4 regions of the Ralstonia flatus genome follow, and region 1 is predicted to be linked to each of the others. Evidence: predicted binding sites of a transcription regulator. Region 1 holds the regulator's gene; each other region holds the start of a gene.
What was found. The regulator FNR, encoded in region 1, switches genes on or off when oxygen is low (the NO sensors DNR and NnrR bind a similar motif). The targets are predictions, from matches to a motif close to TTGATNNNNATCAA.
Positions count from the first base shown of each region.

Region 2: the regulator FNR is predicted to act here: its motif matches at 1,988-2,001, upstream of R2676_RS18105 (OmpW/AlkL family protein).
Region 3: the regulator FNR is predicted to act here: its motif matches at 1,723-1,736, upstream of R2676_RS16760 (oleate hydratase).
Region 4: the regulator FNR is predicted to act here: its motif matches at 1,555-1,568, upstream of R2676_RS24070 (universal stress protein).

Region 1 covers NZ_CAUDLI010000003.1:62,405-65,733, reverse strand. Annotated here, with positions in the region: gene ccoG (cytochrome c oxidase accessory protein CcoG) at 1-597, shown strand, start outside; gene R2676_RS07320 (FixH family protein) at 633-860, shown strand; gene R2676_RS07315 (hypothetical protein) at 857-1,111, shown strand; gene fnr (fumarate/nitrate reduction transcriptional regulator Fnr) at 1,133-1,861, opposite strand; gene R2676_RS07305 (sulfite exporter TauE/SafE family protein) at 2,041-2,784, shown strand; gene scpB (SMC-Scp complex subunit ScpB) at 3,271-3,329, shown strand, end outside.
Region 2 covers NZ_CAUDLI010000008.1:75,037-78,365, forward strand. Annotated here, with positions in the region: gene R2676_RS18100 (deoxyguanosinetriphosphate triphosphohydrolase) at 1-1,028, shown strand, start outside; gene R2676_RS18105 (OmpW/AlkL family protein) at 1,243-1,917, opposite strand; gene R2676_RS18110 (transposase) at 2,165-2,890, shown strand; gene R2676_RS18115 (glutamate synthase-related protein) at 3,149-3,329, shown strand, end outside.
Region 3 covers NZ_CAUDLI010000007.1:66,705-70,033, reverse strand. Annotated here, with positions in the region: gene ftsH (ATP-dependent zinc metalloprotease FtsH) at 1-1,583, opposite strand, end outside; gene R2676_RS16760 (oleate hydratase) at 1,962-3,329, shown strand, end outside.
Region 4 covers NZ_CAUDLI010000013.1:129,927-133,255, reverse strand. Annotated here, with positions in the region: partial or broken gene R2676_RS24080 (BON domain-containing protein) at 1-58, opposite strand, end outside; gene R2676_RS24075 (universal stress protein) at 97-936, opposite strand; gene R2676_RS24070 (universal stress protein) at 975-1,475, opposite strand; gene R2676_RS24065 (YgaP family membrane protein) at 1,918-2,100, shown strand; gene R2676_RS24060 (universal stress protein) at 2,283-2,738, shown strand; gene R2676_RS24055 (mechanosensitive ion channel family protein) at 3,058-3,329, shown strand, end outside.

The DNA of each region.
Region 1 (3,329 bases):
ATAGACATCCGGCAGGGGTTGCAGTACGAATGCATCGGCTGCGGCGCATGCATCGACGCCTGCGATCAGGTCATGGACAAGATGCGCTACCCGCGCGGCCTCATCCGCTATACATCGGAGCGGGCCATGCACGATCGGCTCAGCCCGAAAGAGGCGCGCCGGCATCTGTTGCGCCCGCGCGTGCTGATCTACAGCGCGATCATGCTCGCGCTCATCATTGGCTTCATCGTGGCCCTGATGATGCGTCAGCCGCTCAAGGTGGATGTGATCCGCGATCGTGGTGCCCTTGCGCGCGAAGTGGATGGCGGCAAGATCGAGAACGTTTACCGCCTGCAGTTGATGAACGCCTCCGAGCAACCCTTGCGCGTGACCATCACCGCAGAAGGCATGCCGGAACTGGACGTGGAAGGCGGTCGAGGCGAATCGACCACGCTGGAATTGCCGCCTGCCGCCAATCGTCTGGTGCCGGTGCGCGTGCGTCGACCCGCTGACGACGCAACGCCTGGTTCGCACAAGATCCATTTCGTCATTCAGGCAGATCACGGCAATGGCAGCCTCGTGCTGCGCGAGCCGTCAAGCTTCATTGTGCCGCGCTAGCGTGGCACGAGCGGCATCTCCAACAGGAGGCAACGATGCACGCAACGCAAACTTCAGCACCCGCACGCCCCTGGTGGCGTGAGCCCTGGCCGTGGCTCCTGATGGCCGGACCGTTCGTCGCCATCATCGGCTGTGGCGTGACGATCTGGCTGGCGGCTTCGCATCCGGATGCCGTCATTCACGATAACGTTGTGCGGCGCGGTTTGGTCGTCGAGAAGCCGGCTGCGGCGCCCGCGCATGCCATGCCCGCGGAGGCCCGATGAAGCGTCGACTGCTGATGTGGATTCTGTGGCCGGCATTTCTGTCGGCCGCGCTGGCTGAGCTTGTGGTCTTCGCTGTGGTAGACCCTGCCGATCTGCGTTTTTTCGGCGAGCAGATCACGGTGTCGGCCCAGGCGGTCTACACCGTGTCGTTCTTTGTGTTCTGGTTGCTGTGCGGATTGTCGAGCGCGCTGACGCTCTATGTATCGCCAGGTATCGGCAAACTGGAAGCGCACGAACACCCGCTCGTGTGAGCGGGCGCCATGGACGGTAACTCAGGCGGCCTGACCGCTCATCACCTGGCGCAGGCCGGCCAGGTCGATGAGCTTGACGTGGCGTTGGCGGATCTGAATGAGGCCCGCTTCGGCAAAGCGCGAAAACAGGCGGCTGACCGTTTCGAGTTTCAGACCCAGATAGCTGCCCAGTTCTTCGCGGCTCATGCGCAGTACGAATTCGGTCGAGGAATATCCGCGCTGCGCCGAACGCTTGGAAAGATTGAGCAGGAAAGCCGCGAGACGTTCTTCTGCGCGCATGGACCCGAGCGTGAGCAGCATCAGGTGATCCTGCGAGATTTCCTTGCTCATGATGCGCAGGAACTGATGCTGCAGCGAAGGCAGTCGGCGCGAAAGCTGTTGCAGCTCGTCGTAACGCACCACGCAGACTTCGGTATCTTCCAGCGCAGTCGCGTCCGACACATGGCGCATGTCGCCAATGCCATCGAGCCCGACGATTTCACCCGGCAGGTGGAATCCCGTGATCTGGTGACGGCCGTCTTCAAGCGTCAGATGGGTTTTGAGCGTGCCGAAACGAATGCCGTACACGGCTTCAAGCGGCTCGCCCAAAGCATAGAGCGATTGCCCCTTCTTAATACGGATGCGCTCGCCGACCAAATCGTCCATCTTGCGCACGTCGTCGGAATTCATCCCCACCGGAAGGCAGATTTGCCCGAGTACACAGGTGGAGCAGCGCGAGGCTTGGTCAGTAAGTGCGATTCGAGTGAGCACGGGCGGGGCGACTGGATTTCCAGAAAGTGAAATGAGTAATTCTTGTGGTGCAACTCAACTTATTATAGCGGCGACCTTCTTGCCGTCGGACATTTCCGATGCGGCAAAACGCGTCAATTACGCTGAGTTCGCCACAGCAAAACGAAAACCTTAGCCCATATCAAAAGAGCGTCAAAAAGATGAGTGCCGCGGCGCTTCTGAGTGTTTTTCTAATTGCACTGCTTGGTGGTGTGCATTGTCTGGCGATGTGCAGCGGTATCGCGCTGGCGGCGGAACGCGGGACCGTGCCGGTGCGAATTGTGTCGCGTCGCCGGCTGTGGTTCGAGCAGGTCGTCATGCATGCGGGGCGACTGACCACGTATGCGTTGCTCGGCGCCATCATGGGAGCGATGGGCGCGACCATCTGGCGCCAGCAGTGGCTACCGATCCAGCGCGGCTTGTTTGCCTTTGCCAGCGCTTTGTTACTTGCCTACGGGGTTCTGCTGCTCGTGCGTTCCGCCTCCGATACGTGGCGCAGCGTGTGGATTGAGCGGCTGCTTGGTCGCGTCGCCGGCGCGCTGTCTCGGGTGGCGGCCACGCTAGGCGGCGGGCTGCAACGTCGGCCGCCGTTGCTGCGCCGGTATATCACCGGATTGGCCTGGGGCCTGGTGCCGTGCGGCATGGTCTACGGCGCATTGGCCGTGGCGTTGTTGGCAGGCAACGGCCCCTCCGGGGCGGTCGTCATGCTCGCCTTTGGTGCCGGTACGCTGCCCAATCTATTGATGATGTCCGGTCTGGCCGGCTGGCTGCGCGGCCTGTCGCGACAGCGGTGGGCACGCGGCGCGGCGGGCGTCGCTATCGCCGTGTTCGGGATCTGGGGCCTGGTGCACGCGATCTGGCTGCCGGAGATGCTCAACGCACACGGCTTCTGTCTCGTACTGTAGGCGTTTAAAGCACGCGAAAATCGCCATCCTGCCTGGGACGGGCGGCTAGGACATCTTCCCGGTTGCGGCGCCGCGGGAAATTGCCCTACAATCGACAACAATTCGATTCGCCACCCGCGCACATTAACAATCCCAAGCGCGGCGCCAAGCGATGCCATCCAGCGGTAAAGTCACCCTGGACAGTCGATTCGGGCGGGCTGCCATTCTTCGTTGACAGTCGTCCGGCGCAGTATCCGTCCCCATGGCGGCGGAAGAAATTGCCCTTGTGGTGCCTGACCGGCACCGGATCAACTCGCTCCTCCGGCCCTACTTTGCGGGCATAGCCACTGCGTTTCGGTGCAAGGCCCAATTGAATAATTGGCCTTCGCGCGCCAGGCCCGGGTGGGCAACAGCATTCAGAAATGCCGCGTGCTTCGCGGTGGGACGACAAACCTCAAGCGTGACGGCGACTTGCCGCGCGCGAGCAATGACGAGCCGCTCAACCCGATGAATACCCAAGAGGCGAAGATCGTCCTCGAGACCGCGCTGATCTGCGCGCAGGACCC
Region 2 (3,329 bases), on a different contig from region 1:
ACCGCGATCGCATCATCCACAGCACCGCGTTCCGCCGGCTCGAATACAAGACGCAGGTCTTCGTGAATCACGAAGGTGACCTGTTCCGGACGCGGCTCACGCACAGTCTGGAAGTCGCGCAGATCGCCCGTTCGATCGCGCGTAGCCTGCGCCTGAACGAGGATCTCGTTGAAGCGATTTCGTTGGCACATGATCTGGGCCACACGCCGTTCGGCCATGCCGGGCAGGATGCGCTCAACGATTGCATGAAGCCGTACGGCGGGTTCGAGCACAACCTGCAGAGCCTGCTCGTGGTCGATCGGCTGGAAGAGCGCTACGGCGGTTTCGACGGGCTGAACCTGACGTTCGAAACGCGCGAGGGCATCCTCAAACATTGCGCGCGCAATAACGCGGCGACGCTGGGTGACTTGGGGCGGCGCTTTCTCGAAGGGCAGCAGCCTTCGCTGGAAGCGCAACTCGCCAACCTCGCCGATGAGGTCGCGTACAACAACCACGATATCGACGACGGCCTGCGCTCCGGCCTGATCACGCTGGAGCAACTCGAAGACGTGCCGCTGTGGGCCATCCATCGGCGCGAAGCCGAGGCGGCATTTCCGGACGTCAGCGGCCGACGCCTGATCAACGAAACTATTCGTCGCATCATCAACGCGCTGATCGTCGACCTGATCGGCACCACGCGGGCGGGCATCGCAGAAGTTGCGCCGCAATGCATCGACGATGTGCGTGCCGCACCGGCGCTCGTTGCCTTCTCCGAGCCGATGCGCGAAGAGGCGCGGGCGCTCAAGCGTTTCCTGTTCGATAACCTGTATCGGCATTACCTCGTGATGCGCATGGCGGCCAAGGCGCGCCGCATCATCGACGACCTGTTCGGCGCGTTCATGGATGATCCGCGTCTGCTGCCGCCGCAATACCAGGCGAAAGCCAACCCTGAAGAGCAGCCGCGCTGGATTGCGCATTACATTGCCGGCATGACGGATCGCTATGCCATCAAGGAGCATCGCCGCATCTTTGCGGTGGATGCCGTTTGAGCGACTGCGCCGCCGGTCGGCTACTCGCTTGCGTGGCTCCCGGCCATCAGGCAGCGGATCTAAACCGAGCGCCCAAAAAAAATGCCCGGCCGCCCCAACGCATGCCGGGCCGAACGCGCCAACCACCGCCGACGAGCGCCCCCGCCGTCGACGGCCCCTGCGGCACGTCGGTAAAAGTCGATCAGGACAGTGTCGGTTCGCTGATCGTCCTCCCTTAAAAGCGATAGCCCAGGCCGACGCCCAGCAGCCACGGGTCAACCTTGACCTTGCTGATGGTCTGGCCGGCCATCTTCACGTCGGCGCTGATCCAGGTCTTCTTCAGGTCGACGTTGAAGTAGAGGCGTTCGGTCAGGCGATAGTCGAAGCCGACCTGCAGCGCCGGGCCGAAGCTGTTTTTACTGAGGTCGAGCGGACCCACGCCCGGCACCTGCAGATTCACATTGGAAATGCGCGTGTAGTTGATGCCCGCACCCACGTACGGCTTGAAGCGCGACTCGGGCGTGAAGTGATACTGCATCGTCAGAATCGGCGGCAGGTGGCGGAAATTGCCGATCTTTGTCGGGCCGCCCAGCGCACTTTGCATGACGGTCACGTCGTGCTGCTGCGGGTACGTCAGGATCAGCTCGGCCGCAAGGTGCGGCGTGAAGAAGTACGAGATATCCAGCTCGGGCAGAACCTTGTTGTTGATCTGAATGGCATCCGCCGGAATGGCAAGCGCCGGCACCGCGTCGGATTTGTTGGCGGCTGTCAGGTTGACGGCGCGCAGGCGCACCATCCAATTGCCGGTGGCGGGCGCCAAATCGGTGCTCTGCGCAAATGCGGCCGGGCTGAATCCGGCGGCAAACATGCCGGCGGCTGCGGCGACTGCGGCTAGGCGGTAAAAAGCCATGAAACGCTCCCTCTCGTGTTGTCTCGTGATGTGATGGGAGCCAGTCTCGCGGGGAAGTTGCCTGTCCGATTTGCTTGGGATCAAGTTGGGCCGGTCGCAGATGGCGCATCGGGCCGCCGATTTGACGGCACGCAAACTTCGCCGTTGCGGCCCGACGACAACGTCATGCAAGCGTTTGCGCTATAAAAATTGGGGACAGATTCGCGTGCTCCGGCTACGATGGTGCTTTTCTTCCCCGTTTTTTCCCATGGCTCGCCTGCCTCGTCTCAGTCCAATCGATGTCCCGGTGCACGTGTTGCAGCGCGGCAACAATCGCCAGACCGTCTTTCGCGGCGACGACGACTACGCGTTCTATCTCGACACGCTGCGCATGGCGGCCCGCGAGCATGACTTCGCCATCCATGGGTTTTCGCTGATGCCGAATCATGTCCATCTGGTGGGAACACCCAAGGTGGCGGACAGCCTGTCGCGCACGCTGCAGGCCGTGGGGCGGCGCTATACGCGCTACTTCAACGCTGCGGCGGATCGCAGCGGCACGTTGTGGGAGGGGCGCTTCCGATCGACGGTATTGGACCCCGCCGAGTGGGTGCTGCCGGTCCTGTTGTATGTGGAGTCCAACGCGGTGCGCGCGGGGCTCGTCAGCACGCCTGAGGAAGATCGATGGAGCTCGTATCGTCACCACGTCGGCATCCAATCCATTCCGTGGGTGAGTGACCACTATTGCTATTGGCGGCTTGGCAACACACCGTTCGAGCGGCAGTCGCGATACCGGACGTTGTGGCATGACGGTTTGGGTTCAGACCAGCTGACGCAGATCCGCCAGCATGTGCACAGCGGTTGGCCGCTTGGCAACGAGGCGTTTCTCGCCACCTTGGCGCGCACCGGAGGGCGTCGGGTTGCCCCATTGCCCAAGGGGCGACCGCCTCGTCGCGCCGCAGAAGTGGGAATGGAGAACAGCGCGCGCATCGAATAGCGGCGGCGACGCCGTCACGCAGACGGCATCAATCGCACCGATTTTGATCTGTCCCCATTAATAAACCCGCACTGATGTCGTGCATTTATTAATTTGTTCCGACCCCATTTAAAAAATTTTGCCTGTTACGGGCCACTCTTTTATATTCGTTTCACCCCGCATTCATGGTGCGGCGCGCCATTGCCTGTCTGCCACCGCATCCGCACCTTCGCGAGGGCCTTCCACGGCGCGTTGCACCTACAACCTCGGAAGATCGCCGTGGAACAACATTCCTTCCCCATCACGCCGTCGGCGCCGTCGGCCCAGGGTCTGTATGACCCGACCAATGAACACGACGCTTGCGGCGTCGGCTTCGTCGCCCACATCAAGGGCAAGAAGAGCCACGAGATCGTCCAGCAAGGCTTGCGCATCCTGCACAATCTCGACCACCGGGGCGCCG
Region 3 (3,329 bases), on a different contig from region 1:
ATGCCAAACTGGGTAATCATCTGCCGAGCCATGTCGGTTGCGCGCTGCAGGTCGTTCTGTGCGCCCGTGGATACGTCGCCGAAAATGAGCTGTTCCGCAATACGGCCACCGAGCAAGACATCGAGCCGGTCAAGCAGTTCGCTGCGCTTGAGCAGGTAGCGGTCCTCGGTTGGGGTCTGTTGCGTGTAACCCAACGCCGCAACGCCCCGCGGAATGATGGAAACTTTGGAGACACGGTCAGCCAGCGGCCGATGCTCCGCGACGATGGCATGTCCTGCCTCGTGGAATGCGATAGTTTCCTTCTCCTTCGGATTCATCACGCGGTTCTTTTTTTCCAGGCCGCCGACGATCCGGTCAAGCGCCTCGTCGAAATCTGCCATCTCGACCATTTGCTTGCTCTTGCGCGCGGCAAGGAGCGCGGCTTCGTTAACCAAGTTGGCAAGATCGGCACCTGCGAACCCCGGGGTCCGTCCGGCGAGTTTAGTCAGGTCGACCTCAGGAGCGAGGACAACGCCCTTGACGTGAACTTTGAGAATCTGCTCCCGTCCCTTGAGGTCAGGCCGGTCCAGTGCGACGTGGCGGTCAAAGCGACCGGGGCGAAGCAGGGCGGGGTCCAGTATCTCGGGTCGGTTTGTGGCGGCCATGATGATGACGCCTTTGTTGCTATCAAAACCGTCCATCTCGACCAGAAGCTGGTTCAGTGTTTGTTCGCGCTCCTCGTTGCCGCCGACCGCATTCAGTGCTCGCGTCTTTCCGAGTGCGTCAAGCTCATCAATGAAGATGATGCAGGGGGCTTTGGTTTCGGCTTGCTTAAAGAGATCGCGGACCCGTGCTGCACCCACACCAACGAACATCTCGACGAAGTCGGAGCCGCTCATGCTGAAGAATGGCACGCCGGCTTCGCCTGCCACGGCCTTTGCCAATAAGGTCTTGCCAGTGCCCGGGGCCCCAACCAGCAGCACGCCCTTGGGAATTTTTCCGCCCAGGCGCTGGTACCGCTGAGGATCTTTCAGGAAGCTAACAATCTCCGACAGCTCCTCCTTGGCTTCGTCGATTCCAGCCACGTCGGCAAAAGTCACGCCGGTCTCCTTTTGCATGTAGACCTTTGCCTTGCTCTTGCCAATTTCCATCATGCTGCCGGCGGCGCCGCCCACGCGCTTGATGAGAAAGCTCCAGATACCGAAAAAGATGACGGCCGGCACAACCCACGAGAGGATCGTGCTCAGCCATTTGTTGTCGGGCTGCCCGACGAAGCGCACCTTTGCCGCTTCGAGCTCCTGCACCAGCTCAGGATCGGCCACTCGAAGCGTGGAGAAGGCGTGGTCGCCCTTTGCCTCTCGGCGGATTTCCTCGATCTGCTGCTTGGCAAGGAGATTGTCGATACCTTCTGTCGAGAAGGTTCCGCTGATAGCCTGCTCACCAATAGCCACGTCCTTGAGCTTGCCAGCCTTCAGTAGGACCTTGAAATCGCTGTATGGGATCGTCTCGACATGCCCCGACACGAAGAGCGTCTGGATTGCAAGCATGGCCAGTATGGTCACGAGCACGTACCAGAGGGAGAACTGTTGCTGTCGCGGTTCCATGGGATTCTTCTCCAAGTCGACCTTATTGAAAGTGAGTCTGGTCTCCAATGCTGGGAAGGTTGGTGGGCGGCCTGGGTAGGCGCCGGACAACCGCGCATTGGTATGCGTTCCCAGTATTGACGCTTGGAAATCGCCGAGGTTGACCTTCATCAACCCGCGACATTGGGGCCGCGCGCGCGGGCGCAAGCGCCGTGGCTTCTCCATGGTTGTGCCCAGCCGATAGGGGATGTGTCGCGGAAAGCAAACATGACAAATCCATTACGGCGGCATGAGACTCAACAGCAACTTGCGCTGGCGCAAAGTATCGATCGCATACCCACCTAAAGTATTCCCAAGTCGCGTTGCTCATTGAGCATCCACACAGAATCAGAGGATTCCATGGCTGAGGTAACGAAGAACGAGCACCGTAGCGCATACCTGGTTGGCAGCGGCATTGCGTCATTGTCGGCTGCCGTGCTGCTGATTCGCGACGCAGGCTTCAAGGGGGAGAACATCCACATCTTGGAGGAACAGCAGGTGGCCGGTGGTGCGCTCGATGGCTCCGGTGATCCGCACAAAGGCTATGTAACTCGGGGCGGTCGCATGTTCACCGAAGAGACTTATGTCTGTCTGTGGAACGTGCTCGACAGCATTCCGTCGCTGGATGATCCGAAAATCAGTGTCAAGCAGCAGGCCTGGGCCTTCAACGCCGAATGGCGCTCGGATTCACACGCCCGGCTGATCGACGGGCAACGCCGTATCCTCGACGCTGCCGATCTGGGTTTCAACCTCCATGACCGGTTGGAGATCATGCGATTGCTGGCCACGCCAGAAGGGCTGCTGCATACGCTTCGCATTGAGGACTGTTTCTCGCCGCACTTCTTCGAGACCAACTTCTGGGCCATGTGGCGTACGACCTTCGCCTTCCAGAACTGGCACAGCGCGATCGAACTCAAACGCTATATGTTGCGCTTCTTGCAGGAGTTCCCGCGTATCCACACGTTGGCCGGCGTACGGCGCACGCCGCTGAACCAGTATGACGCGATCGTGCGGCCGATGGAGCAATGGCTGAAACAGCAGGGTGTGGTGTTCGAATATGGCACAAAGGTGGAGGATGTCGACTTTGTTGAAACCGGTGACGGCCGGCGAATTGGACTGCTGCGCGTGGTGCGCGGCGGACAGCCGATGGCCTATGACGTGCGGCAAGAGGATCTGGTGCTCATCACCATCGGCTCGATGACCGCCGACGCGTCTTATGGGGACGACCACCATGCACCGGAACTGGTGCGCGACAAACGCGATGGCGCCTGGACTCTGTGGGAGACCATGGCCCGTAAGGAACCTGGGCTCGGGCGGCCGAATGCGTTCTGTGGCAACGTCGACGAAAGCAAGTGGGAGTCGTTCACCTTGACGATGCGCAGCCCGGCGCTTGTGCACCGGATTGAGACCTTTACCGGCAATGCGCCAGGCACCGGCGGTCTGATGACGTTCAAGGATTCGAGTTGGCTGATGTCGATCGTCGTGCCTCACGCGCCGCACTTCGCCGGACAGCCGAAAGACATGTACACCCTGTGGGGCTACGGGCTCTTCGTGGACAACAAGGGCGATTACATCGACAAGACGATGGCCCAGGCAACCGGCCAGGAAATCCTCACCGAGCTGCTGCACCATTTGCATTGCGAGGACATTCTTGACGAGGTCTGTCGTACCACCACTGTGATCCCGGTGATGATGCCGTACATCACCAGCGAATTTGAGCGCCGCGAG
Region 4 (3,329 bases), on a different contig from region 1:
CCGGATCCCACTGCAGTTCTTCTTCGACATCGTGCTTGAGCTGGATATCGTTCTTCATTCGTGATCTCCTGATGTCCGATCGGCCCCCAGACTCAGTCAGTGCGACATCAGCACCGGCACGGTCATCGTCTTGAGCAGCGTGCGCGTCACCCCGCCGAGCACGAGTTCACGCAGGCGGCTATGCCCGTAGGCGCCCATGACGATCAGGTCGGCGTTGAAGTCGGCCGCTCGCGAGAGCAGCAACTCGCCGATGGCGGTGTCGGAATCTGCGCAATCGGTCTCTTCCACCGTGGCATGAATGCCGCGCGCGTTCAGCGCACGCGCAACCTGCCCCACGGTGGTTTCTTCGGCCCAGTGCTTCGGCTGGGTGCTGGTGATCTGCAGCACGTGCGCGTTCGCGCCTGCCATGATGGGCATGGCGTCGTGCAACGCCCGGGCCGATTCGCGACCACCGCTCCAGGCCACCAGAACGCGCTTGGGCAATGTCGTGAAATCGCCGGCGTACGGCACAACCAGCACCGGGCGGCCCGACTCCAGGATCAGCGTTTCCACAAAGTCGCCGGCGACAAATTCGTCGGGTTCATCGTGGTTTCGTTGTCCGACCACCAGGAGGTCGGCTTCCCGCGCTTCGCGCAGCACGAGCGCCACGGGGTCGCCCTCCACTGCGCGCCACTCGGTTTCCACCGGAAGCCCTTCGGTCGCCAGGCGAAAGCGCGCGTGCACGGCATCGCGGATGCTGTCGCGCCGGATTCGGTCTTCCTCCAGATAACGTGCAGCGTTTTCCATCATGTAGAACCAACTGACGCTGGGCGCAAAGCTCGCATAGATGCCGACAAGTTTGGCGTTGTGTGCCCGCGCATACTGGGCCGCAAGGTTGAGGCGGTGCATGGCGCGTTCGCTGCGGTCCAGATGCACCATCACGCTGGTGTAGGTCATGGTCAGATTCCGGTGTCGTGTCAGAGAGGGGCCGCGAGCTAGGCGATGACGGCATTGCTCAGCGGTTCTGTCGCTGCACGCCGTGTTTCTGTCGGCACCGCACGAACCAGCAGCACAGGCAGTGTGCTCATGCGCACAACGCTCTCGGCAACGCTGCCCAGGAACAGCCGGCGAAAGCCGCGTCGCCCATGCGTGCCCAGCACCAGGGCTTGAGCACCGACGTTGTGGGCAGCCTGTTCAATGGCCGTGCCGATATCGAAGGTTCCGATGGGATCGTCGACCACCACGCTGTGGACATGCACACCGGCCTTCTCGGCCTTGGCACGCGCGTCGGCCACGATTTGGTTGCCCTGTTTGACCAACGCTTCGGTAAAGGCGCCCACATCGACATAGCCGACGTCGTACATCAGATACGAGTTGTCGATGATGTGCGCGATGACCAGTTCGGAGCCGAGCTTTTGGGCAAGCTGGATAGCCTCGTCCAGCGCCCGATCTGCGGTAGGGCTGCCGTCCACCGCTACCAGAATCCTGTCGTACATGATGTGCCTCCATCGAATCCGTCGTCTGCCCCATGCGGGGTTGCTGAATTCCATGTTGGACCACCCGGCGGATCGCCCCTTGATTTACATCAGCGTTTGGCTCGCCAGATCGGCCGCCAATGGCACTTGATCTGCCTCAATGAGTCGGGCGCACCGCTCGATAGACTCGTCCGCTAACGGCTGTCCATCTAAGGCAGTCACAGAAAGCTCACGGCACCTTGTGCGGGATCAACTTCTGACACCGGCCCGTTCTTATAGTGAAAACCTACGCGCATCGAGTTCAGCATGAGGGTCGACGAGATTTTGCTCCCACCGCATCGTCCGGATCCGGGCAACCGCGACGCTGGCTGCAACGGAACTGCGATTGCAGCGAACCGCCGTTTCATGTGCCGCCCAATCTGATTCTCTAAATCGTCTTTCCACCGCTTCCAGGAGCGCTGCCATGTTCACCAATGTTGGAACCGCGGACCGTGCCGTCCGCATCTTGATCGGCCTCGCCATGATCCTGCTGGCGTTTTTTGACAAGGTTCCCGCATGGGTGGGCTGGGTGGGGTTGATCCCTCTGGCCACCGGGTTGATCCGCATGTGCCCGCTCTATTGGGTGCTGGGCATTGGGCGGGATTGACTAGGCGACAAACCAGCATGCCGCCGCGCCGCAACGGAGCCGTGATGTTCCCGGATGCGCGCGGCCATGGCCGTCCTGCAGGTGGTGACGCAAGACCTTTGACGCGCATCAACAGCCCCGCCGCCACGCTGTCTACGCTGTTTACACGCGGTGCCCGACTGCGCAACGCCTTGGAGACCACCATGTATCAGCGAATCCTGCTCGCCATCGACGGCAGCCACGCGTCCTACCTCGCGCTGCACCAGGCCATTGTGGTCAGCAAGGCGACGGGCGCGGAGGTCGAAGCCCTCTTCGTTGCCGATAGCAGCGACATCACCTTCGACATGGTCGGCGCGGACTCGATTGCCTACGCCAAGCAGGTCGTCAACTACGGCCGCGACACGCTTGCCGAGGTCTCGAAGAAGCTCGACGCGGCGGGCGTCAAGCATTCGACCAAGCTGCTCGAAAAATCCATCGCGCCGGGGCAGATCTCCGCAACGATCGTCGCGGAGGCCAACGAGACGGCGACGGACCTGATCGTGCTCGGCACCCACGGCCGGCGCGGGCTCAAGCATCTGGTGCTCGGCAGCGTGGCTGAAGGCGTGGTGCGCAAGACCAACAAGCCGGTGTTGATGGTGCGCAGCGAGGTCGAGGAGTAAGGCCACAGCCTTTCCCGATCGTCTGACGCCGCCCGTCCGAGCTAATCGGCGGGCGGCAAAGTCTTGCTCAAAGCGCTTGCGCACCTGAGTGCACTCGGCCCTTCCATCCGGGTCCAAACCGACGCCGCCTCCTTCTGCGTCAATTTGACCAAGGCGCGTTTGTTACTTTCGGTTCCAAAACGCAGCCAAATCCTCATCCCAGTGGTCGATGCATCGGCTTGGGGCCATTGCCCGCGAGCCTGCCCACCAATACTGCGGCCTGCGACAGGCGTGCGGAGCGCATCACTCCAGAATCCTGCCCGCCCAGATACACTCGACCATGGAAGACTTTCTCTCGCACCTTCATCCCGAACGCCTGAACTTCATCTGGGACGCCTTCAGCCGCCTCGCCGTCAGCCTGTGCGCGGCGATGCTCATCCTGTTTCTCGGCTGGTGGATCTCCAAACGCATCGGCCGGTGGCTCAACCGGCTGACCAGCGGCCAGACCCGCGTCGACGCCACACTCACGCCCATCCTCTGCGACATCGCCGTCTGGGGCATCCGGATTCTCGCCATTGTCGGGGCGCTGTCCCGGCTGGGCATTGAAACGGC